DNA from 4 places in the Promicromonospora sp. CA-289599 genome. Region 3 is predicted to be linked to each of the others. Evidence: riboswitches for the same ligand, from Rfam matches in the RefSeq annotation. Region 3 holds a riboswitch; each other region holds the start of a gene.
The links. A riboswitch is a leader RNA that binds a small molecule or an ion and turns the genes downstream of it on or off. The one in region 3 is predicted to bind cyclic di-AMP.
Positions count from the first base shown of each region.

Region 1: it holds a riboswitch for cyclic di-AMP, as region 3 does, so the genes downstream of both, ACQEVI_RS20080 (C40 family peptidase) here and ACQEVI_RS05540 (C40 family peptidase) in region 3, are expected to answer to the same signal.
Region 2: it holds a riboswitch for cyclic di-AMP, as region 3 does, so the genes downstream of both, ACQEVI_RS11915 (C40 family peptidase) here and ACQEVI_RS05540 (C40 family peptidase) in region 3, are expected to answer to the same signal.
Region 4: it holds a riboswitch for cyclic di-AMP, as region 3 does, so the genes downstream of both, ACQEVI_RS08840 (C40 family peptidase) here and ACQEVI_RS05540 (C40 family peptidase) in region 3, are expected to answer to the same signal.

Region 1 covers NZ_JBNJNI010000001.1:4,506,635-4,511,384, forward strand. Annotated here, with positions in the region: gene ACQEVI_RS20065 (gamma-glutamyltransferase) at 1-44, shown strand, start outside; gene ACQEVI_RS20070 (cysteine hydrolase family protein) at 23-637, opposite strand; gene ACQEVI_RS20075 (purine-cytosine permease family protein) at 634-2,058, opposite strand; gene ACQEVI_RS20080 (C40 family peptidase) at 2,154-2,915, opposite strand; cyclic di-AMP (ydaO/yuaA leader) riboswitch at 2,915-3,080, opposite strand; gene ACQEVI_RS20085 (substrate-binding domain-containing protein) at 3,320-4,375, opposite strand; gene ACQEVI_RS20090 (MarR family transcriptional regulator) at 4,461-4,750, shown strand, end outside.
Region 2 covers NZ_JBNJNI010000001.1:2,674,579-2,679,328, reverse strand. Annotated here, with positions in the region: gene ACQEVI_RS11925 (S8 family serine peptidase) at 1-333, opposite strand, end outside; gene ACQEVI_RS11920 (hypothetical protein) at 479-1,372, opposite strand; cyclic di-AMP (ydaO/yuaA leader) riboswitch at 1,538-1,735, shown strand; gene ACQEVI_RS11915 (C40 family peptidase) at 1,783-2,472, shown strand; gene ACQEVI_RS11910 (hypothetical protein) at 2,622-3,563, opposite strand; gene ACQEVI_RS11905 (GlsB/YeaQ/YmgE family stress response membrane protein) at 3,560-3,826, opposite strand; gene ACQEVI_RS11900 (ion transporter) at 4,039-4,750, shown strand, end outside.
Region 3 covers NZ_JBNJNI010000001.1:1,244,229-1,248,978, forward strand. Annotated here, with positions in the region: gene ACQEVI_RS05530 (GNAT family N-acetyltransferase) at 1-305, opposite strand, end outside; gene ACQEVI_RS05535 (phytoene desaturase family protein) at 323-1,918, opposite strand; cyclic di-AMP (ydaO/yuaA leader) riboswitch at 2,074-2,225, shown strand; gene ACQEVI_RS05540 (C40 family peptidase) at 2,227-3,138, shown strand; gene ACQEVI_RS05545 (NAD(P)-dependent oxidoreductase) at 3,248-4,228, shown strand; gene mutM (bifunctional DNA-formamidopyrimidine glycosylase/DNA-(apurinic or apyrimidinic site) lyase) at 4,309-4,750, opposite strand, start outside.
Region 4 covers NZ_JBNJNI010000001.1:2,013,751-2,018,500, forward strand. Annotated here, with positions in the region: gene ACQEVI_RS08830 (aminotransferase class I/II-fold pyridoxal phosphate-dependent enzyme) at 1-56, shown strand, start outside; gene ACQEVI_RS08835 (universal stress protein) at 130-1,098, opposite strand; gene ACQEVI_RS08840 (C40 family peptidase) at 1,266-2,018, opposite strand; cyclic di-AMP (ydaO/yuaA leader) riboswitch at 2,069-2,256, opposite strand; gene ACQEVI_RS08845 (iron dependent repressor, metal binding and dimerization domain protein) at 2,435-3,151, opposite strand; gene serC (phosphoserine transaminase) at 3,236-4,345, shown strand; gene ACQEVI_RS08855 (MHYT domain-containing protein) at 4,464-4,750, shown strand, end outside.

The DNA.
Region 1 (4,750 bases), 3.3 Mb from region 3:
CCGACGAGCGCCGTTCGGCGGGCTATGTGGTGGGCCGGGGATAGGCCGGCTGGACCCCGGCCAGCACGGCCTGCGCCGTCGTGACCTCGATCAGCGGCGCGTAGAGCCGCATGACGTCCAGCGCGCGCTCGTGGTTCTCCGGCGTCGAGCCGGCGCAGGCATCGGCGACCACGAGCACGCGGCGGCCCGCGTCGGCGGCGGCGAGCGCCGTCGAGATCACGCAGCAGTCGGTCGCGACGCCGGTGAGCACGAGCGTGCCGGCGTCGTGCGTGGCGGCTGCCAGCTCCGGGCCCCACTTGCCGAACGTGGGGAGCGTGACGACGGGCGTCCCCCCGTTCACGACGTCGGCGAGGTCTGTGATCTCGTAGAGCGGGTCGTCCTCGGGCACGAGCGCGAACGGCCACTGCTCGAAGTAGGCGCGCCAGGCGCCGTCGGGCACCGTGGGGGCGATGTACCTGGTGAGGACCGTGCGACCCGCGAAGGTGGGGAGCAGACGGCGGGTGCCGGCGAGCGCGGTGGGGTAGTCGGGGGAGGCCCACGGGCTGGGCGGGCGGGCGAAGACGGCCTGCATGTCGATCACGACCAGTGCCGCGTCGGGCCCGGGTGGCGCGACGGCGGCCGCTCCGCCGTCGCTCACCGCGCCTCCTGGCGGTGGACGGTGCGCGCGGTGAGCAGGAGCGTGCCGAAGAAGCCCAGGGCCAGGGCGACGAGCACGCCCAGGTTGGCGAACGCCCAGGTGCCATCGATGCCGCCGAGCGGGCCGAGCAGGTAGCCCTGCCAGGCGAGCCACGGGGCGTAGGTGTTGGTCACGAGGCCCCAGCCGATGGCGGTGCCGCCCAGCACCAGCGCTACGGCGGACCAGTTCACGGACCCGTACCGGCCGGCGGCGTCGTACAAGTCGGCGTCGGTGTAGTCGCGGCGGCGCAGCAGGATGTCGGCGAGCAGCACACCGCACCACGCGGCGACGGGTACGCCCAGCGTGATGAGGAAGCCCTGGAAGGGGCCGATGAACGAGTCCGCGACGAACACGACGTAGATCGCGCCGATCACCATGAGCCCGCCGTCGATGGCGGCGGCGACCCAGCGCGGGGCGGGCAGGCCCAGGGAGAGCAGTGCGAGGCCTGAGGAGTAGATGTCGAGCGCCGCGCCGCCGATCAGCCCGGCCAGGGCGACCACGACGAACGGGATGAGGAACCACGTGGGCAGGAGCGTGGACAGGGCGCCGATCGGGTCGGCGCCGATCGCCTCGTTGAGAGCCGGATCGGAGCCCGCGAGCAGGAGGCCGAACACGAGCAGCACCACGGGGGCCAGCGAGGCGCCCAGCGTGGTCCAGCCGACGATCCGCGGGCCGGAGGCGGAGCGGGGCAGGTAGCGCGAGTAGTCGGCGGCCATGTTGACCCAGCCCAGGCCGAACCCGGTCATCATGAACACGAGACCGCCGATCACCTGCGGTGTGCCGCCGGCGGGGATCGCGGCGACGGTGGCCCAGTCGACGTGGTCGGCCACCAGGATGATGTAGACGACGGTGAGCACGGCGGTCAGCACGGTGATGATCACCTGCAGCCGCATCACGAGGTCGAACCCGAAGACGCCGGCGGCCACCACGATGCTCGCCACGACCACGAGGGCCACGATCTTGGTGACGGTTCCGCCGCCCCAGCCGAGCGCCCCGAGCACGGTCGAGGTCGCGAGCGTGGCCAGGGCCACGAGCACCGTCTCCCAGCCGACGGTGAGGATCCACGACAGCAGGGAGGGCAGCTTGTTGCCGCGCACCCCGAACGCCGCGCGGGACAGCACCATGGTGGGCGCGGAGCCGCGCTTGCCGGCCAGCGAGATGAACCCGCAGAAGAGGAACGACACCACGATGCCGATCGCGCCGATCACCGTCGCCTGCCAGAACGAGACACCGAAGCCGAGCAGGTAGGAGCCGTAACCGAGCCCGAGCACGGACACGTTGGCCCCGAACCAGGGCCAGAACAGGCTGCGGGGCGAGCCGCGCCGCTCGGACTCGTCGATGGTGTTTAGGGCGTTGGTCTCGACCGCCGTGGGGACGCTCATGGTGGTGATCCTGCCACTCGCCGGTGACACGCACGAGGGGCCCGCACCGATGTGGTGCGGGCCCCTCGGGTGGCTGGTCTCGGCCGCCGCGGACGTCAGCCGACGCGGATGAAGGTCGGGCTGTTCTGCCAGATCTCCGTGTAGCGCACGGTCTGGCCGGGCACCGGTGCCTCGACCTGCATGCCGTCGCCCGCGTAGATGGCGATGTGGCCGGGGCTCCAGATGAGGTCGCCCGGCTGGGCCTCGGCTGCCGAGACCTGGGTGCCGGCGTAGCGCTGCTCCGAGGAGGTGCGCGGCAGGTCGATGCCGATCTGCGCGAAGACGTACGACGTGAACCCGGAGCAGTCGAACCCGGCGGGCGTCGAGCCGGCCCAGACGTACGGCACACCGAGGTACTGCATGGCGATCGAGACGATCTGGGACCCTCCGGCGGAGGCCGGGACGGCCTTCGCGACGGGTGCGGCGGTCTCGACGACCTCCTGGACGACGGGCTCCGGCTCGGGCTCGGGCGCGGGGGTCACCTTGATGGTGCCCGTCTCCAGCGTGAACTTGCTGTCGGCCGCCACCTGCACGGCGGGTGCGGTGTTCACTGCCTCCACCACCGCTGCCCCGGCGACCGAGCCCTGCGACGTCTTGTTCAGGATGTCGAGCTCGGCGGTGGACGGGCTGTTGTCCGCCACCGGCGCGGCGTCCGCGGGAACGCTGAGCAGGGAGACTGCCAGGCCGGAGCCGGCGACGACGAGCGCGCCGCGGCGGGCGGCACCTGAGATGCCCCGCGCTGCGGCACGGGAGAGGGGAGTCAGCGGGGTGATCGGTCTGCGGGCAGCACGGTGGCGCCCAGGCGTGCGAGTAGTCAAGAGTTTCTCCTGACGCCTACGAGGTGAGCTGTCGGATTCGGATCGGAGAATGACCCGGCCGCGTACTACCTGTGCGGCTTCACCCCAAGGACACCGTCTCGGTGCCCGCTTACGTGGTTCCCCCGTCCCTGTCTTTGTTCTGTGCAGTCTCGGGGCGGTGACAGGGCTCGGCGCCCACCTCGAGTGCCCGCGGACTTCCCGCGAACCGGAGCGACGCTAACCCCGTTCCGCCGCGAAGTCACAATCGCATCACGGCTCACGGGGCAGTTCGTGTCCCACTTGACCCGAATTGTCCCTATGAGGTAGGTCACTCCACCGCGGGCGGAACGTTGTGATTCCGGGCGAACGGGCCGCTCGGGTCGGACCGCCCGCCTATCTGGTCGGATTGTCGCTTCGTCAGGCGGTCACAGCTCGCCCATGAGGTCGAAGTCGAACCCCTCGGCGCGCGCGAGGTAGAGGCGGTGCTGGGCGTGGTTGCCCTGGAACCGCATCGGGCCGCGCGGCCCCTCGTAGACCACGCCGTCGACCGAGCGGTCGGTAGCGGCGACCGCGGCACTGCCCGCGCGCTCGACGATGGTGCGCAGCGCGAAGATCCCCTCGTAGCAGGCCTCCGCCGCGGCGCCGACGGCGGGAGCGTGCACGCCGTGATGGGCGGTGTAGCGACCGATGAGATCGAGGGCCTCGCCCGTCGCCAGGCTGCGGAACCAGCCGCCCGTCGAGTACAGGTTGGCCGTGCCGCCCACGCCGCTGCCCATGAGCATGTTCTCCTCCATCAGCGTGCTGAGGCGGACGACTCGCTCGTGCAGGCCCTGCCGGGCGAACGCCCTGTTGAACCGGACGGCGTTCTGGCCGACCATCAGCATCAGCACGCCGTCGGCCCGCGAGGCCTCGATGTCGTTCACGACGCCGCCGAGCTCCGCGCGGCTCGCGCCCCGCTCGGCCAGGAACCGGGTGCCGGCGAACTCGACGCCGAGTGTCGTGACCTGCGTGGAGAGCACCTGGAACGTGCGCCTCGGCCAGGCGTAGTCGTCACCGACGACGTACCAGCTCCGGACGCCGAGCTCGGCCCGGAGCCGGGAGATCGCGGGGAAGAGCTGCGCCGACGGGACCTCGCCGGTGACGTACAGGCCCGGCCGGGTCTCGGCGCCCTCGTACGCGGCCGGGTAGACGTACGGCACACGGCGCTGCACCAGCGGCACGACGGCGTTCCGTACCGCCGAGGTGTGCCAGCCGGTGAGCGCGTGGATGCTGCCGACGGTCAGCACCCTGGCCACCTGACGCCGCAGGACCGGGAGCGGCTGACCCGCGTCGAGGAACTCGGCACGCACCGGGCGGCTCAGGATCCCGCCCGTCGCGTTCAGCTCTGCCACGGCCAGCTCCGTCACGGCCTGGCACGACGGGCCGTAGATCCCCCCGGGGCCCTGGAAATGCAGGAGCGCACCGATGACGAAGTCCGACATGACGCCCCGTCCCGGTGATGGGCCCTTTCTGGGCTCGGCCTGTGTTGGCGGGTAGTGTACGAGCACACAGGAAGGGCACGCGCTCATGCGGACTGCTGGTGAGACGGTCGAGACCACGTCCCACGCCGACGTGGCCGACGCGATGTCCGCGACCGTGCTGCGCGAGTCCGTGCTCGCCGCTCGCCGCGCCGCCCGGAACGCCGCCGAGGTGCTCGGCCCGGAGGGCTACACGCTCGACGAGTGGCTGGTGCTCGACGTCCTGGGGGCGGGCGACGGCCTGACGATGTCCCAGCTCCGCGAGGCGGTGCTCGCCGACAAGGCGACGCTCGGCCGCCGGGTCGACGACCTGCTGACCAAGGCCCTGGTCTACCGCGA
Region 2 (4,750 bases), 1.4 Mb from region 3:
GTGCTCGTCCCCGTCGTTCTGGCCGTCAGGGCCCCTGAAATCCCCGTCGCCGCACGGGCGGACGTCCGCGCAGCCGGTAAAGGTGGCACCCGGCAGGAGCTGGCCGGCGAGGTCCGGCTGGTCGAAGTCGACGCCCGTGTCGACGACGGCCACCACCGCACCCTCACCCGTACCGGCCGACCAGGCGGCCTCGGCGTTGATCTGGTCCAGACCCCACTGCTTGTCCCGGAGGGGGTCGTCGGTGGCAGCCTGCGCACCGGGTGCCACGGCGGCGAGCACCGCCACGGCGAGCGCGGCGGAGGTGGCGGCGCCGACGAGTGACTTCCTGTTCATGTGTGCCCCCTGTGTTCGCTCGCGGGCCGGATACCCCCGAACTTGGACAAACCTACGGGGACCGGACAAGCGTCGAACAGGGCCCGCAACGCACGGCGGGTGAAAATTTACACGCTCGCAATCAGCACGGGCGCGAGCTGACGCCTCAGGCCCAGGCCTCGGAGAGCTCGCTCTCGTCCGCCGCTTCCCGGGAGAGCCGGAGCGCTGCGATCGCCGCACCGAGCAGCAGGGCGACCACCCAGGCGCCCAGCTGGTGCGTGTCGGGCACCATGGCCGCCGAGGCGAGCTCGTGCGCCACGATCGCCGCTGCGGACAGCGGGTTCTCCGTGAGCGCGGAGCCCGGCCAGATGTTTTCCTGCACGGCCAGGAGGGCCGGCCCGGCTGCCTGCAGCACCCATACGATGCCCGCGGTCGGCAGCCAGCCGAGAAGCTCGAGCGGCCGGCTGTCCACCGCCAGTCCGAACGCGATACCGAGCGCCACCGCGAAGATCCACCACGTTCCGGTGGGCGACACCAGGCTGCCCGGCACCAGACCCCACAGCCAACCGTCCAGGAGCACGACGGGCAGGGCCAGGGCGGGCCCACGCAGGACGGCCGGGCCCAGGGCCACCAGGAGGCCGGCCGCCAGCCCCACGACCCCGGCAGTGACGGTGACGACGAGCATCCCGAGCGGCGCGGCGTCACCGGGAGCACTACCGCGGATCGCGAGCAGGCACGAGGCACCGCCCGCTGCGGACATGGCGAGCAAGGTGCCCGTCGTCGCGGCAGCCGCGCCAGCCCTTCCCGAAGCCGGGATGCCCGCGGTGAGGCCGCCGAGGAGGCCGCCGAACAACGCCATGACGACCAGGCCGACCACCGCGTCGTCGGCGGTGAACGGGAGCGGCAGGAATCCGGCGGAGCGCACTGCCGAAGCCTCGGCAAGACCTGTGACCTCGTACAACACCTGCAGGAGCCAGGGTAGAAACCCGCACACCCACCAGACGACGGCACTGATGGGAAGCACCCACCAGGCGGAGACGCGATATGCGCTTTCACCCATGCCGCCGAACGGTAGCCGATGTATGTGATGTCGGTCATAGCCCATGAAGACCGGAACGGCGCAAATCTGCGCCTTCTGCGGGTGGGACCGGAATGCGTAACCCGATCGTGACTTTTCTGGGGAACGTGTGTACTTTGACTTCTGCCCCACCACATCGGTGAGGCCGTGAATCGGACGCCGAATCCTGTCACCGGTTCATGACCAGACGTTCGAGACAGGAGCGGGGGACCCACCTTCCCGGGCGACAGCACCATCGTCGCCCTCGGGGTGAAGCCGGACGGAACCCCCCAGTAGCCGTGCGGCCGGGTGTGTACTCCTACCCGAACCCGACAGCTGACCTCGCAGGCGGTACAGGAGACATTTAGGTGACGAACTCCATTCGCGGACGGCATCGTGACAGCCGTCCGGCCATGACACCGCTGACCATCCTTGCTCGTACCGCCACAGAGAACGCCGGCACCGTAGCCCGCCGAGGAGCCATCGCCGCAGCAGCCGGTGGCGTCCTGATCTCGACCATCGCGACGACGGCCCACGCGGCCCCCGCCATGGATCTGAAGACCGACGTGAAGTCCGCCAAGCTGAACACGGTCGACCTGCAATCCCTCACCGCGGTGGCCAAGCAGGCGGTCGCCGCGGCCCCCACCGTTACCGTCCCGTCCGACGCGAAGATGCCGATCGAGATGGAAGCGCTGGGCACCTCCTCGGGCGCCGACGGCAAGAAGGGCGACGGCCCCGCCGTGGTCTCGGTCGACGCACCGGACCCGGTCCCGCTGGGCGAGCAGGCCATCAACATCGCCTTCAACTACCTCGGCATCACGTACGTGCTCGGTGGGGCGTCGCCGGCCGAGGGCATGGACTGCTCCGGCCTCATCCAGTACACGTACGCACAGCTCGGCGTGAACCTTCCGCACTCCTCGAGCGCGATGCTCAGCTCCGGCTATCAGGTCACCTACCCGGAGCCCGGCGACATCGTCTGGACGCCCGGCCACGTGGCCCTGTACGCGGGCGACGGCATGATCATCGAGGCGTGGGCGGCCGGCATGCCGGTGCGCTACACCGAGATGTGGCAGAACAGCCCGACGTTCATCCGCGTCGTCTGAGCCGGAGCGGAACCGCAGGCCCAGAGGATACAAGTAGAGCCTGAGCCAGCCACAGAGCCTGAGCTACCGCAGTACATCGCGAGGTGTCGCCTCCGCGCCGGGTTTCCGCCCGACGCCGGAGGCGGCGCCTCTCGCGTGTCCGGGGTCGGTCACTCCGGCCAGTCGCAGTAGTCCGCGACGAAGGAGTAGAGGTCGGAGCGCGCGGTGTCGGGCATCGGCACGTAGACCGGCTCCTGCCGGACGCCGTCGACGCGCGCGTACACCGGCAGGAACGTGCCCCGCTTGTCCTCTGCCACCGCGTGGACGTCGCAGCGAGCGGGCACCACGGCGAGGGCCACCTCGCCGGACCCTTGGCCCGCCAGGTCCCGGCCGACCCAGCCCGAGGCCTCGCCGCCCGGGTCAGCATTGCTCATCAGGGTGGTCCCGGCGATCCGGTCGAGGGTGACCTCCGGGCCGCCGTCGACCCGCTCGATCCGCAGGGTGACCAGGGCGGTCAGCTCGCCGTCGCGGGTCTCGACCGGGACGTCGGGATCGACGGTGAGGTCAGCACCCGCCGCTACGGCCGCTGCCGAGCAGTCCACCGTGTGGTTCCGGGCGAGGTGCCCTATGGGATCGCCCACCTCGTCGACGGGGATGTCGGTCGCCGGACCCAGGTCGTCGCCCTCGCCGAGAGCGAGCGTGATCGTGGCGGACGGCGCGGCCGCCGTCGCGGCACCGTCCTCCGCCGCCGGGTCCGCGCAACGCGCCTCGCCCAGCCCCACGAAGACAGCGCGCGTGGCGCCGGGCCGCAGCACGAGGGTGCGCCCCTCCTTGGTGGGGTGCGACGGCCCGAACTGCTCGGTCCGCAGGGCCCCGGAGAGGAGAGTCATCGTCTCGTCGGAGTCGTTGGTGACCTCGAGCCGGATCTCCCGCTCGGCGTACTGCTCGCGACCCTGCGCCACCTCGACGCTGAGCCGGGAAGCGACGTCGTCGGGCACCGCACCCTTCGTGGACGACGGCGCGCCGCCACCCGTACACGCGACCGCGGCCGCGGAGACCATCGACGTCAGAAGGACGAGGATGGCTCCGCGGCCGCGGTGTGCTGCGATCAAGCAGTCTTGCGGCGGCCGAAGATGGCCTGGACGATCAGGATCACGATGATCGCGCCGATCACCGAGAAGAGCCAGCTCTCCCAGGACCAGAACTCGTCCAGGCTGATGTCGAAGATGAGCCCGCCGAGCCACCCACCGAGCATGGCGCCGAGCACACCGAGGAGCAGTGTGAGCCAGAAGCCACCCGGCTGCTTGCCCGGGATGACGATACGGGCGATCACGCCGGCGATCAGCCCGAGGATGAGAAACGCAAAGAAACCCATGATGTGTTTCCTCCAGAGTGGTGTGGCTTGCTTGCGACTACCTCAGCACTGATCGCGCCGACTTGCCACCGGACCCGCCGAATCACTCCCAAATTGGGACATTGCGCCCAGCGGAATCTCCGGCCGAACACCCGCGCTACAGTTCGGCCGGGCAAGGGCCCGAGGCAGGACCGGGGCAGGGGCCCCGGGCACGTGACAGCAAGGGAGACCGCATGAACCAGGCGATCGGCACACCGGCCGAGTCGCGGATCGAACCGCGCACCTGGAGGGGGCGGCTCCGCGCGTTCCTCGACCAGAGGTGGTTCGTCAACCTCGTTCTCGTGGTGATCCTGGCGAACGCCCTGATCCTGGGCGCAGAGACCATGGTGAGCGGAACTGCGCTCGACATCCTGATGGTCATCGACCACACCATGCTCGGCTTCTTCGTGGTCGAGCTGCTCCTGCGGATCGTCGCCCATGGTCGCAAGTTCTTCCGCGACCCGTGGAACCTGTTCGACCTCGCCGTCGTCGGCATCGCCCTGCTCCCCGCCAGCGAGTCCCTGTCCGCCCTGCGTGCCTTGCGGGTGCTCCGCGTGCTGCGTGTGATCACGGTGGTGCCGTCGCTGCGCCGCGTGGTGGACGGCCTACTGCGGGCCGTGCCGGGCATGGGTGCCGTGGGCGCCCTGCTGGTGCTGGTCATCTACGTGGCGGCGGTCATCGCGACCGGCCTGTTCGGTGAGGCCGCGCCCGAGTACTTCGGGCACCTGGGGACCTCGCTGTTCACGCTGTTCCAGGCCATGACGGGCGAGGCCTGGCCCGACATCGCCCGCGTGGTCATGGAGACCCATCCGTGGGCCTGGGTCTTCTTCGTGCTCTACATCCTGGTGGTCAGCTTCGCGGTGCTGAACCTGTTCATCGCCGTCATCGTCAACGGCATGGAGGAGA
Region 3 (4,750 bases):
AAGGTCGCGACGAGGGCGCGCCCTGCCCCGGTGCCGCGGTTCGACTCGGCGACGACGAGTGCGGTGAGCTGGGCCACCGGCGCATCGAGCTCGTAGGCCCAGCGGACGTGGCCTGAGGCGAACCCGATGACTGCTTCCGCATCGGCTTCGTCCGGGTCTACCGCCAGCCAGGCCTCGTCGGTCTCGCTGCCCGCGACACGGGCGAACCTGGCGGCGACGTCCTCCACGGTGCTGGGGTAACCGAGCTGACCGAGGAGCGGGGCGATCGCTGGGGCGTCGACGGGGACGGCGCGTCGGATGTGCACCGCGTCATCCTAGGTCGTCAGCCGGCGTCGCCCCCGAGCACCGCCATGGCCGCGGCCCGGCCCGGGATGCCGCTCACACCACCGCCGCGGCGGGCTCCGGCGGCCGCCAGGAGAACTCGGGGATGCTCCGTCGCGACGCCCCAGGGGCCGGACTCGTCGCCGTCGTCCGGCTCGGCGAACGGCCAGCTCAGGTCACGGTGGAAGATGTGCCCGCCCGGCAGCCCGACGTCGCGCTCCAGGTCGACGGGGGTGCGCACCTCGAGGCAGGGGGCGCCGTCGGCGTCGAGCGCCAGCACGTCCTCGATCGGCTCGGCGAGCACGGAGTCGAGGGACGCGAGCGTGGCCCGGAGCGCCTGGTCGCGGGCGGCGTCGGGTTCGGCGCGGAAGAGCCGTGCCGGCATGTGCAGCCCGAACAGCGTGATCGTCTGCGCGTCCGTCCCGGCGAGCTCCGGCCCGAGGATCGTCCGGTCGGTGAGCGTGTGGCAGTAGATCTCGCTGGGCGGCAGGTCGGGGATGCGCCCGGCGGCGGCCTGCGCGTGCGCCGCCTGGAGCTGGGCCAGCGACTCGTTGACGTGCAGGGTCCCGCTGAACGCCGCGACGGGGTCGACGTCGTCGCGCAGCCTGGGCAGGCGGGTCAGCAGCATGTTCACCTTGAGCTGGGCGCCCTCGGGCTGGTCGGCAGACGTCAAGGGGTCACCGCCCAGCAGCCGGTCCAGCTCCGCCGGGGCGCACGCCGCGAGCACATGGCCGGCCGTGACGCCCCGGGTGCGCCCGTCGGCGTCGGTCCAGGCGACCTCCGCGCCGAGCGCGCCGGGTGCCCCGGGATCGACGGCGGTGACCGTCGCCGAGGTGACGATCGTCGCGCCGGCGACCACCGCGGCGTCGCGCAGGGCGCCCGAGACGGCACCCATGCCACCCACCGGCACGTCCCAGTCGCCGGTCCCGTTGCCGATGACGTGGTAGAGGAAGCAGCGGTTCTGCCGCAGGGACGGCTCGTCGACGTCGGCGAACGTGCCGATCAGGCCGTCGGTGGCCGCGACCCCGCGGACGACGTCGTCGGCGAAGGTGCGGCGCAGCACTTCGCCGAGTGGCTCCTCGAAGAGCGCGCGCCAGGCCTCCTCCCCCACGCCGTCGACCACGAGGTCCCGGACGGCCGACCGCGGGAGCAGGGGTTCGGTGAGCGTCGGCGCGAGCCGGCGGGCCACCTCGGCGGTCATGGCGTAGAAGCGGCCCCACGCCTCGAAGTCGGCGTCCGAACCGGTGAGGCGCCGGAACGAGGCGCGCGTGGCGGCGTCGTCCTGGCTGTCGATGAGGAGGCCGCCGTCCGCCACCGGTGTGTACGAGGACCAGCGGCGGCGCTTCAGGGCGATGGGCAGCCCGAGCTCGTCGATCACCCGGCGAGGCAGGAGCGAGACGAGGTAGGAGTAGCGCGAGAGCCGCGCGTCCACCCCGGCGAAGGGGCGGGCAGAGACGGCCGCGCCGCCCACGTGGTCCGCGCGTTCGAGGACGAGGACGGACCTGCCACCACGGGCCGCGTAGGCCGCCGCGGTGAGGCCGTTGTGCCCCCCGCCCACGACCACGACGTCGTACCGGGAACGCATCGAATCGGTCATGGGCGCCATAGTGGCATGGGGCACAGATTGCCAGGGAGGTTCCATCACAGGTCGGTATGTGACCTAATCGTGACATTTGCGCGAGGGGCGGGTACGGTCGATCTCGCCTCTCCAGCAACGGGGAGGTCCAGGTCCGGACGCCGAACCCTGTCACCGGATCTTGGCAGCCAGAACCGTGACAGGGGCGGGGGAACCAAGTAAGCGGGCACGTGAGTGTCCTTGGGGTGAAGCCTCCTTGTGAGGCCGGGTGAATCGCTCTCCCATCCGAACCCGACAGCTCACTTCGTAGGCGTCCGAGGAGATCACTGGTGACCGTACTCACCGACCGCACCCACGACCGGGCGGACGACCAGGCAAGCCGTCCGAGCAACCGGGGCAGGCACCGCGCCGACGGCCCCGCGCTCACCCCCTTCACCGCACTGACCCAGACCGCCGCCGAGAACGCTGCCCGGACCGGCGCCATCGCGGTCGTCACCTCCGGCATGCTGGCATCGGTATTCACCCAGACCGCCCACACCGCGCCCGCCGAGACGCACACGCAGGCCACGCTCGCCAACGCGACACCGGTCGGCAACACCATCAGCAACACGGTCGACTCCACCGTCCGCGCCAGCCTCGCCGAGAACCTGGTCACGAAGGTCAAGGTCACCCAGGACGCCGATTTCTACGCCGAGCGCGGCCGCGTCTCCGTGACGCCGTACGCCGAGACCGAGGAGGGCATCGCCGAGGCCAAGGCCAAGGCAGAGGCCGAGGCGCGTGCCAAGGCGGAAGCCGAGGCGAAGGCAAAGGCCGAGGCTGAGGCAGCCGAAGCCGCCGCTGAGGCCGAGGCAGCCGCCGAGGCGGAGGCAGCCGCCGCCGTCAAGACGGTCGCCGCCGCGTCCGGACTGGGCCAGCAGGCCGTCAACCTCGCACTCGAGTACGTCGGTGTGCCCTATGTGTGGGGCGGAGCCTCCCCCAGCGGCTTCGACTGCTCGGGGCTCATCCAGTACGTGTACGGCCAGCTCGGCATCTCGATCCCCCACAGCTCGAGCGCGATCTCTACCATCGGGACCCAGGTCTCCGCCGCCAACGCCCAGCCGGGCGACATCGTGTGGACGCCGGGCCACGTCGCCCTCTACGCGGGCGACGGCATGGTCGTCGAGGCCCAGCAGCAGGGCACCCCCGTGCAGTACGGCTCGATGTGGCAGAACAACCCGGTGTTCATCCGGGTGACGGGCTGACGCCTACCACCACGCCGGACCGCGAGGTGTGTCGCGCCAGCCCCCTGGCGCGACACACCTCGTTCTCGTCCGGGGCTCGTCGCGGAACATGTCGGGTAACGTCCCGGGCGTGAAGATCCTCGTACCGGACGTGCCCTTCGACCTCGACTTCCCGGCCCTGCTGCCCGACGGCGGAGCCTCCTTCGCGCCGGACGGCATCAACACCGTCGCCGTCTACGCGATGAACGAGCCCGTCCCCGAGGAGCACACCGACGCCGAGATGCTGGTCACCTGGTCCAGCCCGCCCAAGATCCTCGCCGACGCCGCCCGCCGGCTCCCCCGGCTGCGCTGGGTGCAGACCCTCTCCGCGGGACCTGACGTAGCGCTGCGCGCCGGGTTCGGGCCCGACGTCGTCATCTCCTCCGGCCAGTCCCTGCACGACGACACGGTCACCGAGCACGCCCTGGCGCTGGTCCTGGCGACGGTTCGCCGCATCGACGTCTCCCTCGCCGCACAGCGGGAGCACCGCTGGGCCAAGGAGATCGCGTTCGCGCAGAGCGACCCGGTCACCGGCCGCGAGTACACGCTCGACGGCGCACGCGTGACGATCTGGGGCTTCGGGTCGATCGCCCTGCGGCTGTCCCCGCTGCTGACCGCGCTCGGTGCGCGGGTCACCGGCGTCGCCTCGCGTGCGGGCGAACGCTCCGGGTACCCCGTGGTGGGGCCGGACGGACTGGACGCCCTGCTCGCCGAGACCGACCTGCTCATCTCGCTGCTGCCCGCGATCCCCGCGACGCGGCACATCCTCGACGCCCGCCTGCTGGGCCTGCTGCCGCAGTCTGCCCGGTTCGTGAACGTCGGCCGGGGCGCGACGGTGGACGAGGAAGCGCTCGCCGACGCGCTGCGGTCCGGGCGGCTCGCGGGCGCGGCGCTCGACGTCATGGAGACGGAGCCGCTGCCGGCGGACTCCCCGCTCTGGGACCTGCCGAACCTGATCCTCACGCCGCACGTGGCGGGTGGCAGGCCGCGCCGAGCGGCCGAGTTCCTGGCCGCCCAGCTGACGACCTGGCAGCAGAACCCGGACCTGATCCGCAACAAGGTCCCCCGCTGACTGGTCGTTGAGTGCTGGCTAGTCGTTGAGTGCTGGCTATTTGGGGGCTCTCGTGCTCTCAGCCCGCAAATAGCCAGCACTCAACGGAGGGTCTTCCGGGGGGCCGGCTGACAGATCGGGCAGCTGAACGACGAGCGGTTCATGAACGCGTCCCGGCGGATCAGCGCACCGCAGCGCCGGCACGCCTCGTTCTCCTGCCCGTACACCGCGAGCGAGCGGTCGAAGTATCCCGACTCCCCGTTCACGTTGACATATAGCTCGTCGAAGCTGGTGCCGCCCTGGGCCAGCGCCTCGCGCATCACCTCGGCGGCCGAGTCCAGCACCCGGCGCACGTCCGCGGCCCGGAGCTTGTCGGTCGGCCGGGCCCAGTGCACCTGCGCGCGCCACAACGCCTCGTCGGCGTAGATGTTGCCGACGCCGGACACGACCGTCTGGTCCAGCAGCGCGCGCTTCACCTGGGTCCGACGGCGCCGTACCCGGCGGACCAGGCCGTCCAGGTCCAGGTTCGGGTCGAGCAGGTCA
Region 4 (4,750 bases), 770 kb from region 3:
ACGGCGTGGCGACCTGCGTCCTCCTGGCCGCCGCCGAGGCCACGTCCGCGAAGTAGAGCGCTTGTCCCGCTTCCACGCGGCTCGAGCCGTGCGGAAGCGGGACAAGCGCTCTACTTCGCGGGCCTGGGTTCAGTCCGTGCAGTGCTTGTTGACCACGAGCACCGGGCACGCCGCGTGGTGCAGCACCGCCTGGCTCGTGGAGCCCAGCAGCAGCCCGCGGAACCCGCCCCGGCCACGCGAACCCAGAACGACCAGGTCCGACGCCGTCGAGAACTCCGTCAGCAGCTCCGCGCCGGTGCCGTCCAGCACGATCCGCCGGATCCGCAGGCCGGGGTTCTGCGCCTCGTACTTGTCGACCAGGACGTCCATGCCGGCTCCGATGTCGGCGAGCACCTGCTCACGGTCGATGTTGGACGGCAGCCACGCCAGCATCCCGCTGTTCCCCACGGGCACGCCGGTGACGGCGGTCAGCTCCGCGCCCCACGCGTTCGCCTGCAGGATCGCGTGCTGCAGCGCCCGCTCGGCCTGCGGCGACCCGTCCACGCCGACGACGATGCGGCGCACCTCCCGGATCTCGCCCGCCCCTGACGCCGTCGTGCTCGTCTCGGCGTCAGTGCCAGACCCGGTGCCCGGCACGTTCCAGGAGACGCCCCTGTTCACCTCGGCACGCAGCGGGACCACGACGACGGGGCACCGCGCGTGCGCGGGCAGCGCGGACGACACCGTGCCCAGCAGCCGCTCCGTGAACCCGCCCCGGCCCCGCGTTCCGACGACGGCCAGTCCGTAGTCGCCGGACAGCTCCACGAGCACGCCCGCCGCGTCGCCGGTCGCGACCTCGGTCGTGGCGCGCACGCCGGCGTCGGCCACCCGTGCCTCCGCCTCGGCGAGCACCGATTTGGCGCCCTCCTGGATGGTCGTGTCGTCGAGGGCGGCGTATCCGCCGTCGAGCGACGCGGCCGTGAAGGACGGCAGCGAATAGCTGCAGACGATGTGCAGCGCCCAGCCCACGCGGTGCGCGTAAGCGGTGGCCCAGTCCAGCGCGTGCAGGCTCGCGGCAGATCCGTCCACCCCGACCAGTACGACCTCGGATCGCGTCATCGCAAGACCTCTCTTCGCCCAAGCACCATTGCACTCCAACGCTACCGGCGGGGCGCGCGTTATGGGTAACCAGCGGCAAAAAGACTGCAGAACGATGGCAAAGCAGAGCGCCCACCCGGTCACCGGGCAGGCGCTGTGCTGTGCTGTGCGGTACTACGCGGCTGGGATCAGCCCAGGCGGATGAACGTGGGGTTCGACTGCCAGATGGTGCGGAAGTCGACGACGGTGCCCGGCTTGGACGCGTCGATCATGGTGTTGCCACCGGCGTAGATCGAGACGTGCCCGGGGGTCCACATCAGGTCGCCCGGCTGAGCCTCGGACGCCGGCACCTGGGTGCCGTAGCCGGCCTGCGCCGACGACGAGTGCGGCAGGTTGATGCCGAGCTGCGCGAAGACGTACTTGGTGAAGCCGGAGCAGTCCATGCCGCTCGGGGAGGAGCCACCGGAGACGTACGGCACGCCGATGTAGCGGCTCGCGATCGAGATCACGGAGTTGCCGATCGCCGACGCGGGAACGTCGACGGAGCTGGCGGTGGAAACGGTGCTGGCGGCTGCCTCGGCGGCCTCAGCAGCCTCGGCGGCGGCAGCCTCGGCCGCCTCCTCGGCCTCTGCCTCGGCGAGCTCCGCCTGGTAGTCCTCGTTCTCGGCGGCGGAGACCACGGAGACCGCGGACTTCTCGACGTTGAGCTCTGCGTCGGGTGCGACCGACACGACGGGTGCGTTGGACAGCGCCTCACGGGCCTGCGTCGCCAGCGCGTTGAGGTCGACCGAGTTCATCTTCGCGTGGCCGGTCTCCACCGGAGCGGCCTGGGCGACAAGAGCGCCACCGAAGGTCGAGACGAGGAGTGCGCCACCAGCGGCTGCGACCGCGGTGCGGCGGCCTACTGCGGCGTTCTGAGCAAGTTCGGTGAACGGAGTCACTGGTCGTCGCGCAGCCCGATGGCGAGCGCGAGTCGTACGTGCAGTCACGTAGTACCTCTCCTTGAACGCCTTCGAGGTCAGCTGTCGGGTTCGGGTGGGAGAAATCACCCGGCCGAGCAATCCCGAAGGAATACCCGGCTTCACCCCGAGGACGCGCCCTGGCGCCCGTTGGTGGGTCCCCCGCCTCTGTCATGCGGTCGTCTTGGGGCCCCGGCCGGTGACAGAGTTCGGCGTCCGTCCGAGGACCCCCACGAATAACTCCGTGGGAGCGGTCCGAACGTACCGGACCTCACCCTCGATGTCACGTTCCGGCAACGAGTGCCAGACCGTGTCGCGGGAGGGGTGCTACCTTTCCGACAAATCGGACGACGAACTGGGCGGTGAACCGGACGTCCGAGGGCCTGTGAGGGACCGGTTCAGGCCGTCGCGACGAAGAGGTGGCGGGCCACGTCCTCGCCCAGCTCGAGCGCCGTATCCGCACCGTCGACGGACACCGTGTACGTGCCGCCGCTGTGCTCCGCCGTGATGCGGGAGCCGGGCACCAGGCCGGCCTCGGACAGGCGAGCGAGCAGCTCGATGTCCGTCTGCAGCGGCTCGGCGATACGGGTGAGCGACGCCGCGAGCGGCTCGCCCTTGATGCCCTTCTTCGCCGCCGCCTCGAACGCGGAGGGCAGCGAGATGACGCCGGTCAGGAACGGCACGTCGGTGTACTCCTCGCCGAGCTCGAAGAGGCCGGGGATCGGGTTCCCGTACGGGTCGTGGTGCGGGTGGTCGAGGAGCCCCACGAGGCGCTTCTCGACCAGGTCGCTCATCACGTGCTCCCAGCGGCACGCCTCGACGTGCACGTGCTCCCAGTCGAGCTTGATGACGTCGGTCAGCAGCCGCTCCGCGAGGCGGTGCTTGCGCATCACGCGCATCGCCTTGTCGTGGCCCAGCTCGGTGAGCTCGAGGTGCCGGTCGCCCGTCACGATCACGAGGCCGTCGCGCTCCATCCGTGCGACGGTCTGCGACACCGTCGGACCGGAGTGCCCCAGCCGTTCCGCGATGCGCGCGCGCAGGGGCGTGATGCCCTCCTCGTCGAGCTCGTAGATCGTCTTGAGATACATCTCGGTGGTGTCGATCAGATCCGTCACGTCAGCTCCCGTCATGCGCACAGCCGCCCAGTCCGCCCTGGACACGTGCGGCCCGGGCGTCGGCCCAGGTTCTAGTCTAGTTCTGTGCCACTGACAATCCCGCCACACCTGCTGCCCGCCGACGGCCGATTCGGCTCCGGCCCCTCCAAGGTGCGCCCGGGACAGGTGGATCATCTCGTGGCGAACGCTCACGTTCTCGGCACGTCACACCGGCGGGCACCCGTGAAGAACCTGGTGCACCGTATCCGTGAGGGTGTCACGGAGCTGCTCGGCGCGCCCGACGGATACGAGGTGGTGCTCGGCAACGGCGGCGCCACCGCGTTCTGGGACGTCGCCACGCTGTGCCTCGTCGAGCGCAAGGTGCAGCACGCGGCGTTCGGCGAGTTCGGCGGCAAGTTCGCCGCCGCGACGGAGCGCGCGCCGTTCCTCGAGGCCTCGCAGGTGATCTCGGCGGAGCCCGGCGCCGTCGCCTACCTCGAGCCCGCCGCCGACGTCGACACCTATGCCACCCCGCACAACGAGACCTCCACGGGCGCGATGGCGCCGGTGCTGCGACCGTCGGGGCCGGACGGCGCCGTCGTGCTCACCGACGCGACGTCCGGGGCCGGGGCACTGCCCGTCGACCTGAGCCAGACCGACGCCTACTACTTCGCGCCGCAGAAGGCCTTCGCCGCGGACGGCGGCCTGTGGCTCGCCGTCCTGTCCCCCGCCGCCGTCGAGCGGGCCGCACGCGTCGAGGGCTCGGGCCGCTGGGTGCCGGAGTTCCTGTCGCTCACGACCGCGATCGAGAACTCGCGCCAGGACCAGACGCTCAACACGCCCGCCGTCGCGACGCTGCTGCTCCTGGCCGACCAGGTCGAATGGCTGATCGACCAGGGCGGGCTCGAGTGGTCCGCGAAGCGCTGCGCGGCCTCTGCCGAGATCCTCTACTCCTGGGCCGAGTCCCGGGAGTGGGCGACGCCGTTCGTCGCGCGCCCCGAGGAGCGGTCCGCGGTGGTCGGCACCATCGATCTCGCCGAGGAGATCGACGCGGGACGGGTGATCTCCGAGCTGGCCGCCAACGGCGTGCAGGACGTGTTCGCGTACCGCAAGCTGGGACGCAACCAGCTCCGGGTCGGCATGTTTCCCGCGGTGGACCCGGACGACGTCGCGGCGCTCACCGCCTGCGTCGACTACGTCGTCGAAACGGCCTGACCAGCGCGATCACGTCCGCAATATCCCTTGGACGGGGAGTTCGGCCTATTGTCCGAGCCGTGGGGACTCTGTAACGTTTCGGCATCCTAGGGAACCATTCGAGGGGCTGTTCAACACCATGCCTGTGATCGACCACTTCACCTTCGGGATCGTGACGCCACTGCTGGCGTACGCGATCTCGTGTACCGGCGCGGCGACGGGCCTTGCGTGCACGTCTCGCGCCCGAGCAGCATCGGGCGGCACGCGCGCGACGTGGCTCGTGTTCGGCGCCATCGCCCTGGGCGGTACCGGCATCTGGGTGATGCACTTCGTCGCCATGCTGGGTTTTTCCGCATCCGGCGTGACCATCAGATACAACATTCCTGAGACCCTCCTGAGTGCGGCGATCGCCATCGTCGTCGTGGG